2 linked regions of the Bremerella alba genome follow. The protein of the gene in region 1 interacts with the protein of each later gene in a pairwise test. Links are inferred from orthologs where the notes say so. Each region holds a gene or a part of one and is shown in the gene's direction. Other genes may lie near its edges.

Region 1 (7,711 bases):
AGGGGCGAAAGCCCCTGGAGCATGGGGTTGGTAAATGCTAAAGCCCTGGAAGGGCGACCGAATTTCAACCAAGATAATTTCGGTCGCCCTTCCAGGGCTTTTTTTTTCTTGTTGTCTGCCAGGGGCTTTCTCCCCTGGCTATATTCGGCTGCCCTTTCAGTGCGTAAGAGGGACCGCGACACGGTCTAACCTTGACTGGAACGAACTGGTCAGACCGCGACAAGGTCGAACTGACCAAGCCTCGACACGGTCGAGCTGACTGAATGCACGCACGAGCAGCGTTTGCTTTGCTGCTCGTGTCTTACTTCGCGTCGCCGTTTGCGACTACGCCGAGCCTACCGAGACTTCTTCGGTCTTAGTGACCGTGAAGCCCAGGTCTTCTAGCATCTTGTAGTCGTCGTCGGCGGTCTGGCCTGGCGTGGTGAGGTAATCGCCGAGGAAGATGGAGTTCGCCGCGTACAAGCCCATCGGTTGCAGGCTTCGCAGGTGGATCTCGCGGCCGCCGGCGATGCGGAGTTCTGCGCTGGGGTTGGCGAAGCGATAGATGGCCAAGATTCGCAGGCACTGTCGTGGGCTCAGGTCTTTGCCCAGGCCTTCCAGGGGTGTGCCGTCGATCGGGTTTAGGAAGTTCACCGGAATCGAGTGCACGCCCAGGTTGCGAAGTTCGAGGGCCATGTTCACGACGTCTTCGTCCGACTCGCCCATGCCCACAATGCCGCCGCTACACATTTCCAGGCCGGCGTTTTTGACAGCGTTGAGCGTGTCGATGCGGTCTTCGTAGGTGTGGGTCGAACAGATCTTCTGATAATACTCGGCGCTGGTGTTCACGTTGTGGTTCACACGATCGACGCCGCAGGCCTTCAAGCGGTCGGCCTGATCGGTGCTTAAGAGTCCCAAGCAGGCACAGATTTTCAGGCCGTACTTTTCTTTGATCTCTGGCACGATCGTCTCGACGGCCTTCATCTCGCGTTCGTTCGGACCGCGGGCCGAAATCACGATGCAGTAGGTCTTCACGTCGCGTTCGGCGGCGACCTTGGCCCCTTCCATCAGCTTGTCGCGGCTGAGGAAGTTGTATTTGGGGATTTCGGCGTCAGAGACCTTCGATTGCGAGCAGTACCCGCAATCTTCGGGGCAGAGGCCGCTCTTGGCGTTCATCAATTGGTACAATTGAACCGTTTTACCAAAGTGTTGGCGGCGTATTTTGAACGCGGCGGACATGACGTCCAATAGTTCGTCATCGGACGAATGGAGGATCGAAAGACCTTCTTCCAGGGTCAATTGATGGCCACGCAAGACTTCTTCGGCCAAGGCGGACCATGATAGCGTCGACATTGACATCGGCGGCGTTCTCTTCTTTAACTGTCGAGTGGGCATGAGAATTCGGCGGTTAAACCAAGTGCCCATTCTAAATCGGTTGGCATTGAATTGTAAGGTCAGTGCCAGACGACACTTGGCAACGTCGCGGTGATCAGCGAAAATGAGGGTAAGGAGACCATTTTGATACAACAAACCGCCATTGGGCGTCATCATTTCGTTCGCGTCAGCGTGCTGGGGCATGTCGGAAGGTTCACATCGGTCGATGCGATTGCATACGGTCGGGGGATGCGCGTTATCTGTCGAACCTCGCGCGGGCTGGAAGTCGGGGAAATTCTCGGCCCGGCGGGCGAGTCAGAGGTGAACGATTCAGACGGCTCGATCGTCCGCGGAGTGACGGTCGAAGACAATTTGCTCCTGGCCCGTCTGGAACGTAATCGCCAAGAAGCGTTCGCGGCCTGTGAACAAGAATTGTCCCATCGCGGCATCCATATCCCCTTGCTCGAAGTCGAGCAGCTCTTTGATGGGGGCTCGCTCTATTTCTATTTTCTGGGGGACGTGCCTGAGGAAGTCGCCGAACTCACCAATCGCCTGGCCGAAACTTACAACGCGGCCGCTGGCATCAGCCAATTCTCGGATCTATTGGAAACCGGCTGCGGTCCCGGCTGCGGAACGGAAGAAAAGGCCGGTGGTTGCGGTGGTTCCTGCGCCGGATGTTCGATTGCTAAGGCGTGCAAGAAGTAGCTCACGCCGGCAACAAAGTTTGACGGCCCCACGCTCTAGGCTTATGCTTGGCGTCCGTATACCTGCCAGACTTTTAGCTTCAACGAGGCATGTGACATGGCCAAGGGAATCTTCACGCAAGGGGTATGCGTGCTCGTCGATCGACCCATTTCGATTGAGCAGATCGCGTTGGCTCTGAGTGACTTCGATGTGCTGGGAACCCGCGAAGATAGCGAAGAGTGGGCCATGGGTGGTCCTAGCGCCCTGGTCATGTTTGACGAGACGACCGGTGGCACGGTCACGGTCGATACCGTCGATCATGTTTGGCCCGATGATATGGGCGACCCCCAGAAAGAAATCATGGTCTTCGGGGCCTGGTCGATGGGGCACTTCGGACCCTTTGCCTATCCTGGCGGGCTCCAGCGCGCGGCGCAGCAGTCGTGGGGTTGGCGAGAAGGTGCCGAGGTGGTTGAGCGTCACCAGGCATTTCTTCGCCTGCGGACAAGCTACGTCATCGGAAAAGAGGAAGACACCAATTGCTTTCCTGAACCGTACGATCCTATCGCCGAGCTTCAATTCAACATGAAGATCGTCGAGGCGCTGCTGGGCATGGAAGGGACGCTGTGTTACTTCAATCCCAACGGCGAAATTCTGTTAGATCAAGATGGCTTCCGCAATAGCTTGAATTTCAGCTGGGCTAACGAGTTGCTTCCGCTCGACGTCTGGTCGAACGTGCGGCTTTTCAACATTGATGAAAGCTGGGCGTTGATGGATACCGTCGGCAATTGGCAGTTGGAAATTCCAGATATTGAAGCCTGCTTTGTCACCGACGACTACGAAGTTAACGAGGTCGCTAACTTCTTACGCAATGCCTCGAATTATCTGGTGCAAAGCGGAGCCACGATCAACGATGGCGAAACGATGGATGGCCCCGGTGACATCCACTGGGCGGCCATCCAATTCGAGAACGGTATCTGCGATCCTCCTCGCGATACACTTCGTTTTGTGCCGCTGGACGATCACGATGTGCCGGAAATCGTGCAAACTTCCGGTCGATCTGCAGAAGAAGATCAAACCGACGACGAAACGTCCGGCGATTGAGCTTGAATACCCTTCAGGTCGTGCATGAATCGCAGCTTTTCGACCACTGGTTTGGTGAAGACTTCCGGCACGAGATCCAGCAGGCCAATGTCGCGGTTGAACTCGTTGGCCATCACCCCGATTTCTCGATACGCTTTCAGCCGGGCATCGAAGTCATCTGGCGGAACTTCCGCGTAGATCCGGGGGAAGTCCTGAGCCGTGCTGACAATCGAGGTCATATCCAGGTAGGCCGCAAAGCTCTCGGCGAAGTCTTCCCACGGATGCATGGTCGCATATTCAGAGATGAAACTCTTCTGCCAGTTAGGCAGTGGGCCGTTGGCGTAGTAGGCCGTCTGGGCATCGGCATAGGTCGGGTCTTCTTCGTTGCCAAACAGTTTCCGAAAGGCCTCTCGCTTCGAAGGCTCGACCAGCATATCCCAGTAGTAGTGCCCTAGCTCGTGCCGGAAATGGCCGACGAGCGTGCGTTGGGGTTCGCCGAATTCGACTCGGGTTTGTTCCCGCTTAACGCTGTCGGCCTCTTGGATATTGATAGTGATCAGGCCGGCAGCGTGCCCTGTCGAAACGGGCTCGACGTCGTCGGCTTTGAATTCAAACATCAGCGGTAAGAAATCGTTTCGGCTAGGATCGCCAATGGGAAGTCCAACCGATTCGACCCCATACAAAACGCGTCGTTTCGCAGCTTCCAGGCGGACCCATTTTAGCAGATTGCCTTCGATCGAAAGGTCAGGGATTACCTGATTCAGTCGGCAATAGGTGCACAGCGGCTCCTCTTTTTCTTCGATAGCGACGGTACAGTTGCAAGCCTTGTAGTCGATCCGATTTTGGCAAAGCTTCAGCTTCTGCCCGCACACCTGGTTGGTGCACTGCCACTGATCCTTCCCCAGCGACTTCAAAGCGGTCACCTGTCGACACGTGGGACACATGCCGACGGTCTCTTTGCAGGAGAGACAGGAAGTGCTTCCAAAGAACAGCTTATGACCGCATTGGCAGCGAAACGTTTGCATCGAAGTAAGACCTGAGTAAGGGGACGGGTGAAGTTTTGTAGGGCGAACCAATCATAGAGCAATTGTCGGACCGATTGCCGCTGTAGGCAGCCTGGTAGCGGCAATCACGAACGCACCTTGCGGAATTGAGACCGGTTCCAACGATGTGGGCGCGTGGCTGTGGATTGTGCAAACCTCCCCGGATGGGGCCCATTCTGGCGAAATGCGGGGTTCAGGGTGTTATCGTTTTGAGAATTCCATGCCCCTTTCTTGCGGATTTGTGAATGTAAGGGCGGGACCCCTACCACAAAATCGGGTGAATCTGATAGGATCTCCGGTTCTTGGACGGGAAGCTTAGGCCTGCTTTATAAGCACGAATCAGTATGCGACGCGACGACCTACGAAATATTGTTATTATTGCCCACGTCGACCATGGTAAAACGACCTTGGTGGACTGCCTGCTGCACCAGAGTGGTCAGTTTCGGGAGAGCCAGCTTTCGAGCGAGCGGATCCTCGACTCGAACGACCTGGAAAAAGAGCGTGGCATTACGATCTTGGCGAAGAACATCGCCCTGCCCTATGAAGGCGTGAAGATCAACATTGTCGATACGCCTGGGCACGCGGACTTCGGCGGCGAAGTCGAACGCGTGCTGAGCATGGCCGACGGTGCCGTGGTTTTGGTCGATGCGGCTGAAGGCCCCATGCCACAAACGCGGTTTGTGCTTTCCAAGGCATTGGAAGTCGGACTAAAGCCGATCGTCTTGATCAACAAGATCGACAAGATGGATGCCCGACCACACGAAGTGGTCGACGAAGTGCTCGACTTGTTCCTGTCGCTGGGTGCCGACGACGAGATCGCCGAGTTCCCTTACCTGTTCGCCAGTGCCAAGGCCGGCTTCGCGTCGCCGGATCCTGAGGTTCGCGAAGGGGATATGCGTCCGCTGCTGGATCTCGTTCTAAAGCACATTCCCGGTCCCGACGTCAATCCGGACGACCCCCTTCAGATGCGTGTGACAACGCTCGACTGGTCGGAATACACCGGTCGAATCGCGATCGGCCGCATCAAGTCTGGCAAGATCAAAAAAGGCCAGTCGGTGATGATCTCGAAGCCAGGCGATACCTTCCAACGCGGAAGAGTGGTGGCTTTGCATGTGTTTGAAAACCTGGGCCGCGCCGAAGTGGAAGAAGCCGATGCCGGTGATATTGTCGCCGTGACTGGTTTGGAAGACATCGATATCGGCGATACAATTTGTGCCATCGATAACCCCACGCCGCTACCTCGCGTGGCCGTCGACGCGCCGACGCTCGAGATGATGTTCACCATCAATACGTCTCCGCTGTTGGGTAAGGATGGCAAGTACGTCACCTCGCGTAACCTCCGCGAACGTCTCGAAAAGGAACTCGAACGCAACGTGGCCCTGCGTGTTCGTCCAGGCGAATCTGGCGATAGCTTCCTTGTCAGCGGACGTGGCGTGCTGCACTTGGCCGTGTTGATCGAAACGATGCGCCGCGAAGGGTACGAACTTTCGGTCGGCAAGCCTCAGGTCATCATGCGTACCGTCGATGGCGTGAAGGAAGAGCCGTACGAACAATTAGTGATCGAAGTGCCATCGGAAAAGATGGGCCCGGTCATGGAACTGGTCGGTGAACGTCGTGGTGAATTGGTCGAAATGCAACCACGTGGCGACTACAGCCAGGTTGTTTTCACCATTCCTTCGCGTGGTTTAATCGGCATGCGAACCAAACTGCTCAACTCGACCCAGGGCGAAGCGATCGTCAATCACCGTTTCGAGTCGTACCGGCCTGTTTCCGGCGACGTTCCTCGCCGAGCCAACGGAGCGATGATCTCGATGGTGCCTGGCAAGGCAGTCGGTTTCGCCCTGTTTGCGTTGCAGGAACGTTCCGACATGTTCGTGCGTCACGGCGACGAAGTGTACGAAGGAATGATCGTCGGCGAGAACTCGCGTAGCGACGACTTGACCGTGAATCCAACGAAGGAAAAGAAGCTGACCAACATGCGTGCCTCGGGTTCGGACGAAAACATTGTGCTTCGTCCGCCAAGAGACATGAGCCTGGAAGTCGCCTTAGAGTACATCGAAGACGACGAGTTGGTCGAGGTGACTCCGAACCATATCCGTCTGCGAAAGATCTTGTTGAAAGAAACGGATCGTCGTCGACAGAGCCGTAAGTAATTCGGCATCAACAACCAAGAGGACTGGTGCGGAACTGTCCGCACCAGTCATTAGATACATGCTTTTGGCTTAGACTCGACCTGGGGGACGATTCTCTTTCCCCTTAATCTTTTGGTGCGAGTCCCCCAGCTTTTTACGAATGCCATCGGCCATCGTTTGCAGCTGTTTGACAACGTCCGGGTGTTGATCCGCGACATTGTTCTGCTCGCCTGGGTCTGCTTTTAGGTCGAACAGGGCCAGTGGCGTGGTCGCTTGCGTGTAGCCGTTGGGAATGCCGTCGGTACCGCCAGGCTTGCCGGCCATCGTGCGGTACTGGTGAGGAAAGACAAGCTTCCACTTGCCGCTGCGGACGGCTTTCAAACCGCTGCCGTAGTAGAAGAAGTACGCTTGGTGCGGCGATTTGGCTCCTTCGGTTCCGGCGATCAGCGGCCAGATGTTCTTGCCGTCGATTGGCTTCTGCGGCAGATCGGCCCCAATCAACTTGGCCACCGTAGGGAATATGTCGATCGTCATCGCAGGCGTATCGCAGGTTGTGTCAGCCGGAATTTTGCCAGGCCAACGCATGATGGTCGGCTCGCGACAGCCCCCTTCCCACATGGTCCCCTTCCCTTCGCGAAATGGCCCGGCGCTGCCAGCATGGTTGCCATAGGAAAGCCAGGGACCATTGTCCGACGTAAAGATGACCAGCGTATTGTCATCGATCTTGTTTCGCTTCAAAGCTTCCAAAACCTGACCGACCGACCAGTCGATTTCCATCACAACATCGCCGAACAACCCGGCACCTGACTTGCCTTTAAACTTGTCGGAAACGTACAACGGCACGTGTACCATGCTATGCGGTAAGTACAGGAAGAATGGCTTGTCTTTGTTTTGGTCGATGAACTCGACGGCCTTCTCGGTGTACTGAGTGGTCAATTGTTCTTGAGCTTTTCCATCGACCTTAGGATTCACGACTTCGTTGCCGTCGTACAGTGGAAGATGAGGCCAACGCTTCACGCGATCTTCTTCCGACAAATGCCGCACACCCGGATGGTAAGGCCACATGTCGTTCGAGTAAGGCAGCCCGAAGTATTCATCGAAACCGTTTTGCAGCGGCAGAAAGGGCTTTTTGTCGCCCAGATGCCACTTGCCAAAACAGGCTGTCGCGTACCCTTTTTGCTGACATAGTTCAGCCAGGGTCATCTCTTCCGGGTTAATGCCAATCTTGGCGTTAGGCCCGAGCGCCCCTTGAATGCCAACGCGAACGTTATAGCACCCGGTCATCAGCCCCGCACGCGATGCCGAACAAACTGCCTGGGTCACGTAGAAGTCCGTAAACGTGCGGCCCTCAGCGGCCATCTGGTCGAGATGAGGCGTCTGGTAATCCTTCGCCCCAAACGGACCAATATCGGCGTAGCC
Region 2 (5,331 bases), on another replicon or contig:
GCCGACAGCGTTCTCAGGCACGTAATTCAAGCCTGGCAATTGATCCTCGACAGCCGGAGCAGCGGCTTCCTGGGCCATCAACAACTGCGGAGGAAACGCCATTGTCGCCGCCAAAAAGCCAATAAAAAGGGCACTCGGTAGATGTCTCATGGATTACTCGCCTCCGCGTTTGCCATGCCTGCCAATAGAAAAAGATTCACTCCACAAGAATGAATTTATATACCGTTCCAGCAGGGGCTTCGAGCGCTTTTTGATGAAGTTTTTACGGTCGCCGTCTTACTCAGACGCACTATGCCTTTCTCACCCTGGCACGTACGATGAAGAATTCCATGAACTTTGCTAGGTAGTTTCCGCGCGTGAATTCCTCGAATCCCCTCAATCTGCTGGCCTCGACTGCGTTCGGCATTGAAGCCGTCACGGCCCGCGAACTGCAAACGCTCGGCTATAAAACCGAGATCCTCGGCTCCGGTCGCGTGCGTTTCGCCGGCAACTATAACGACGCGATGAAGGCCAACCTGCATCTGCGGACGGCCGATCGTGTGTTGATTGAAGTTGCCCAGATTCCGGCCGGCGATTTCGATGCCCTGTTCGATGGTGTCAAAGAGCTTCCGTGGGAAGCATTTATCGACGCCGAGGGAGCTTTCCCGGTCAAAGGCCGCAGCTACCAGTCGCAGCTTACCAGCGTTCCGGCCGTGCAAAGAGCCACCAAGCGGGCCATCGTCGAGCGGCTTCAATCAGCCCACGGCGAGAAACTTCCGGAATCGGGCGCGACCTACACCGTAGAAGTCGCCATCGCGAAAGATATCGCCACCCTCACCATCGACACCTCGGGGGCAGGTCTCGCGCGTCGCGGATATTTAGACGCCGAGCGGCACTCGCCGATGAAAACAACGCTAGCCGCGGCGTTGGTTCAGCTCAGTCACTGGAACCCCGATCGCCCCCTGGTCGATCCGTTCTGCGGAAGTGGCGTTGTGCTGATCGAAGCGGCGATGATCGGTCGAAAGATGGTGCCGGGCCTGCTGAGAGACTTCGCCCTGGTCGATTGGCCGGCAGTCGACCAGGAAGCCTGGCTCGATTTGCTGGAAGAAGCCAGAGCCCAGGTCCTCGAGACGCTGCCAGAGTCGATCATCGGATACGACGAAGACGGCTCCGCCCTCCGCCTGGCCCGGCAGCAAGCGATCGATGCAGGCGTCGACCACAACATTCACTTCCAGCGGCAATCGTTCGCCGAACTAACCAGCAAACGCAAGTATGGTTGCCTGATCACCAGCACCCCGTACGACGACCACTCGCGTGCCCGACGCGAGCAATGGGAGTTTCATTGCAGCTTCCCCGGTGTGCTGCGGCAGTTGCCTACCTGGTCGCACTTCATCCTGACGGCGTTTCCCGAGTTTGAACGAGCCATCGGGCAGGAAGCGACCAAACGCCGCAAGATGTACAACGGCCGGACGGAATGTCACTACTATCAATATCATGGGCCTCCGCCCCCAAAGGCGAATGACGAGTCGGCGCCGGAGTCCGCGGAACAACAGCCCCGGCGCAGCTTCACACCAGCATTTGGTGGACTAGACGACAAAGCCAAAGAGCAGGCTCAACTGCTAAAGAACCGGCTCTCTAAACGGGCTCGCCATCTTCGCCGCTGGCCCAAGAAGGGGATTCATTGTTACCGCTTATACGAGCGTGATATTCCCGAAATCCCGCTGGTGATCGACCTCTACCATGATTACCTGCACATCACCGACTACGACCGACCGCACGATCGCACGCCAGCGCAATATGCCGACTGGCTCGACCACATGGCCGAAGCAGCTCGTGAAGTGCTTGAGATCCCTGAGGGGCACGTCTTTGTCAAGCATCGCACGCGGCAGTCTGGCAACACGCAGCACGAGAAAGTTGCTGAAGAGTCGAAGATTGTGGTCGTTGAAGAAGGAGGCCTGAAGTTCGAGGCCAACCTTTCCGACTACGTTGATACAGGGCTGTTCCTCGATCATCGCAACCTGCGAAGTCAATTCCGTGACGAAGCCAGCGGCAAGCGGGTACTAAACTTGTTTTGCTACACAGGTGCGTTCAGCGTTTATGCGGCCGCAGGCGGAGCGACTTCGACAACCAGTGTCGACCTGAACGCCAACTACCTAGACTGGGCCGGAAGAAACTTCCAGCTCAACGGACTGTCGATCTCCAAGCACCATTTCATCCGCAGCGATGTGATGGATTACCTCCGCAACCAACGACCGGAGCCCAAATTTGATCTGGCGATTGTCGATGTGCCGACGTTTTCTAACAGCAAACGAACCGACGACGTATGGGACGTCCAAGACGATCACGTCGAACTGATCGGGCTGACGCTGAACCTGTTAAGCGAAGGAGGCGTCCTCTATTTCTCCAACAACTTCCGTCGCTTCAAGCTGAACGAAGAGGCATTAGAGAACGTGCAAATTCGGGAAATTTCGAAACACACCGTGCCAGAGGACTTTCGTAACCAGCGCATCCACCGCTGCTGGAAAATGGTGCGAAAGACAGGGAAAGCTTCCAATGATATCACAGAAGGCCACGGATAATTCCCTTTGTCTCTACTCCTATCTATGTTCATGCGTGAGATTCGTGGTTAGCCCCCTTCCCTGAATCAGAGATCAACCGAAGTTCGCCCCTTTCCTCTGAGTGCCGCGTGCAGCAAAATAGTAGGTTCTCCCAGTACTGAGATCGTTTGCTATCGAACCCCCAGAAAGCTGAAATGGATCTGAAGTCGAAAATCGCCCGGATTGATACCCGGCACGATGACGTCGAAGCTCAACTGCAACAGGTACGCGACAAGCTAAGCCCTAAGGGTGACCTCGTCAGCGAAGCGGGTCGCAAGCGGACGATGGAAGTATTCGGCGAGCCACTGAGCCCGCTGCAAGTGGTGCAAAAGATCTGCTCCGACGTCGAAAGCCGCGGACTAGCAGCCGTGCTCGACTACGGCAAAAAGCTGGATGGTAAGCAGTTGTATGCTTCCACCATTCGCGTCTCCGACGAAGAGCTGCGTCTGGCTCACGAAGCCGCCGATCCAGCGTTCCTACAAACGATCCGCGACATTCGCGAAAACATCCTCCGCTTTCAAACGGCCATCCTCCATAAAGACATCGAGGTTCCGCTCGAACATGGCGGAAAGCTACGACATCGTTACGCCCCGTTGAAGCGTGTGGGCATCTGCGTCCCAGGCGGTGCGGCTGCGTATCCGTCGACCGTCCTCATGACGGCCGTTCCGGCTCTTGCCGCCGGCGTGGAAGAATTGGCCGTGATCGCTCCGCCAACACCGTTTGGTTCGTACAACTTGGATCTGCTTGCGACCTGCGTCGAGTTGGGCGTGAAGGAAGTTTACCGTGTCGGTGGTGCCCAAGGGGTGGCAGCGCTGGCATACGGCGTCGAAGGCATTCCTAAAGTGCAGAAGATTGTCGGCCCTGGCAACTTGTTTGTTGCACTCGCCAAAAAACATGTCTTCGGGGAAGTCGATATCGACTCGATTGCCGGACCGAGCGAAGTGGTCGTTGTGGCCGATACGACCGCCAAGCCGCAGTACATCGCCGCAGACATGCTGGCCCAGGCCGAACATTCTCCTGGTAGCAGCGTCCTGATTAGTTGGGACGAGACGCTCATTGACGACGCTTTGACCGAACTGGAAAAACAAGTCGCCGTTCTGGATCGTTGCGATTTGACGGTTCAAAGCTTAATCGACTTCGGTGCCGCTATCCTCACCAAGAATGAAGACGAGGCGTGCCGTATCGCCACCGACCTGGCCCCCGAGCACTTGCACATCACGACAACCGATAGCGAAGCGACGGCTGAAAAGATCCTCACCGCAGGAGCGACTTTCCTCGGCAATTACACTCCGGTAGCGGTGGGGGATTATGCTGCTGGTCCGTCGCATGTGCTACCGACCGGTGCCACGGCCCACTGGGCAAGCGGGCTATCGGCCAACGACTTCCTTCGCTCCCGCAGCGTGATTCACTTCACGGCAGACGGACTAAAATCGATCGCCCCGCTAGTCACCACGCTAGCCGACAAAGAAGGCCTGACCGCTCACAAGCGAAGCGTTACGATTCGTACCGAAGACAATTAAGATAAATCAAAAACTACGAAGAGGGGCAACCGTGTAATCCGCGGTTCATCTCCCCAACCAAATTTGCAGGAACACCATGGGCTACTTTCGTCCTGAGATTGAAGCGATCGCTGGTTATAAGCCAGGCGAACAACCGCAAGGCGGGAAGTTCATTAAGCTGAACACCAACGAGAACCCCTACCCTGCCTCGCCGAAGGTTGCCCAGGCAATCCGCCAGCGTTTGGACCAGGGCCTGGAGAAATATCCCGACCCAACCGGGACGGCATTTCGTATTCGCGCAGCGGAAGTGCTGGGGGTCGAGCCCGATTGGATCCTCTGCGGAAACGGCAGCGACGATATTCTGACCATCCTGACCCGGGCCTTCGTCGGCGATGGCGAGTGGCTGCGGCTGCCGACGCCCAGCTACATCCTCTACAAGACTCTGGCCGATATCCAAGGAGCCGACAGCGAAGAAATTCCGTTCAACGATGACTGGACGCTGCCAGAGTCGTTCGGTACTTCCAGCAATCATCTGAAGCTGACGTTTCTGCCCAATCCCAACAGTCCCAGCGGCACCGTCGTGCCCAAGGCTCAACTGCGAGCGATCGCGGACTCGCTCCCCTGCCCCTTGTTGATCGACGAAGCGTATGCCGATTTCGCCGACGACAACTGCATCGATCTCGTAAAAGAGAACGAGAAGATCATGGTCTCGCGGACACTCAGCAAGTCGTACGCGTTGGCTGGCCTTCGGTTTGGATTTCTGGTTGCCCAGCCGCAAATCATCGAGCAGTTGATGAAGGTCAAAGACAGCTATAACTGCGATGCTCTTTCACTGGCCGGTGCATTGGCCGCAATCGACGATCAGAAGTGGGTTGCCGAAAACAAAGCAAAGATCGTCCTCACCAGGGGCAACCTGACCCAGCGGCTGCGTAAGATGGGCTTTACCGTCCCAGATTCGCAGGCAAACTTCGTTTGGGCGACGCAGCCAGGCGTTAAACTCAAACCGATTTACGAATTCCTCAAGCAGAACCACGTTCTGATCAGATACATGCAGTACCCGGGAATTACCGAAGGCATTCGGATCTCGGTCGGCACCGATGGCCAAAACGACGTATGCTTGGACTTGATCGAGCAATACTTTCAGCAGAATTCCTAGAACCCGCACAATCGCTCGCCCATGACCCGCACCGCTAAAATCGAACGCGACACGACCGAAACGAAGATCAAGCTCGAGCTGAACCTCGATGGCTCTGGCA

Evidence for each region. The genes of interacting proteins can lie anywhere in the genome.
Region 2: the proteins of typA (region 1) and rlmKL interact in binary tests that used the Escherichia coli proteins (3 or more experiments, as listed by UniProt). The link is inferred for Bremerella alba from one-to-one orthologs.

What each region holds. Positions count from the first base shown.
Region 1 is NZ_JABRWO010000005.1:260,234-267,944, reverse strand. Bases 3,946-6,908 are described here. They hold typA (translational GTPase TypA), read left to right. Parts: upstream 3,946-4,504; coding sequence 4,505-6,313; downstream 6,314-6,908. Other genes in these bases: HOV93_RS10645 (sulfatase family protein), read right to left, coding at 6,383-6,908; HOV93_RS10655 (zinc-binding metallopeptidase family protein), read right to left, coding at 3,946-4,142. In the rest of the region: biotin synthase BioB, read right to left, coding at 325-1,338; HOV93_RS10665 (PSP1 C-terminal domain-containing protein), read left to right, coding at 1,498-2,058; HOV93_RS10660 (DUF4261 domain-containing protein), read left to right, coding at 2,155-3,138; more of HOV93_RS10655, read right to left, coding at 3,108-3,945; more of HOV93_RS10645, read right to left, coding at 6,909-7,711. UniProt on the Escherichia coli protein: A 50S ribosomal subunit assembly protein with GTPase and nucleotide-independent chaperone activity, required for 50S subunit assembly at low temperatures, may also play a role in translation.
Region 2 is NZ_JABRWO010000012.1:109,718-115,048, forward strand. Bases 1-2,957 are described here. They hold rlmKL (bifunctional 23S rRNA (guanine(2069)-N(7))-methyltransferase RlmK/23S rRNA (guanine(2445)-N(2))-methyltransferase RlmL), read left to right. Parts: upstream 1-356; coding sequence 357-2,558; downstream 2,559-2,957. Other genes in these bases: HOV93_RS20125 (DUF1559 domain-containing protein), read right to left, coding at 1-150; hisD (histidinol dehydrogenase), read left to right, coding at 2,732-2,957. In the rest of the region: more of hisD, read left to right, coding at 2,958-4,096; hisC (histidinol-phosphate transaminase), read left to right, coding at 4,173-5,231; imidazoleglycerol-phosphate dehydratase HisB, read left to right, coding at 5,253-5,331. UniProt on the Escherichia coli protein: Specifically methylates the guanine in position 2445 (m2G2445) and the guanine in position 2069 (m7G2069) of 23S rRNA. Methylation occurs before assembly of 23S rRNA into 50S subunits.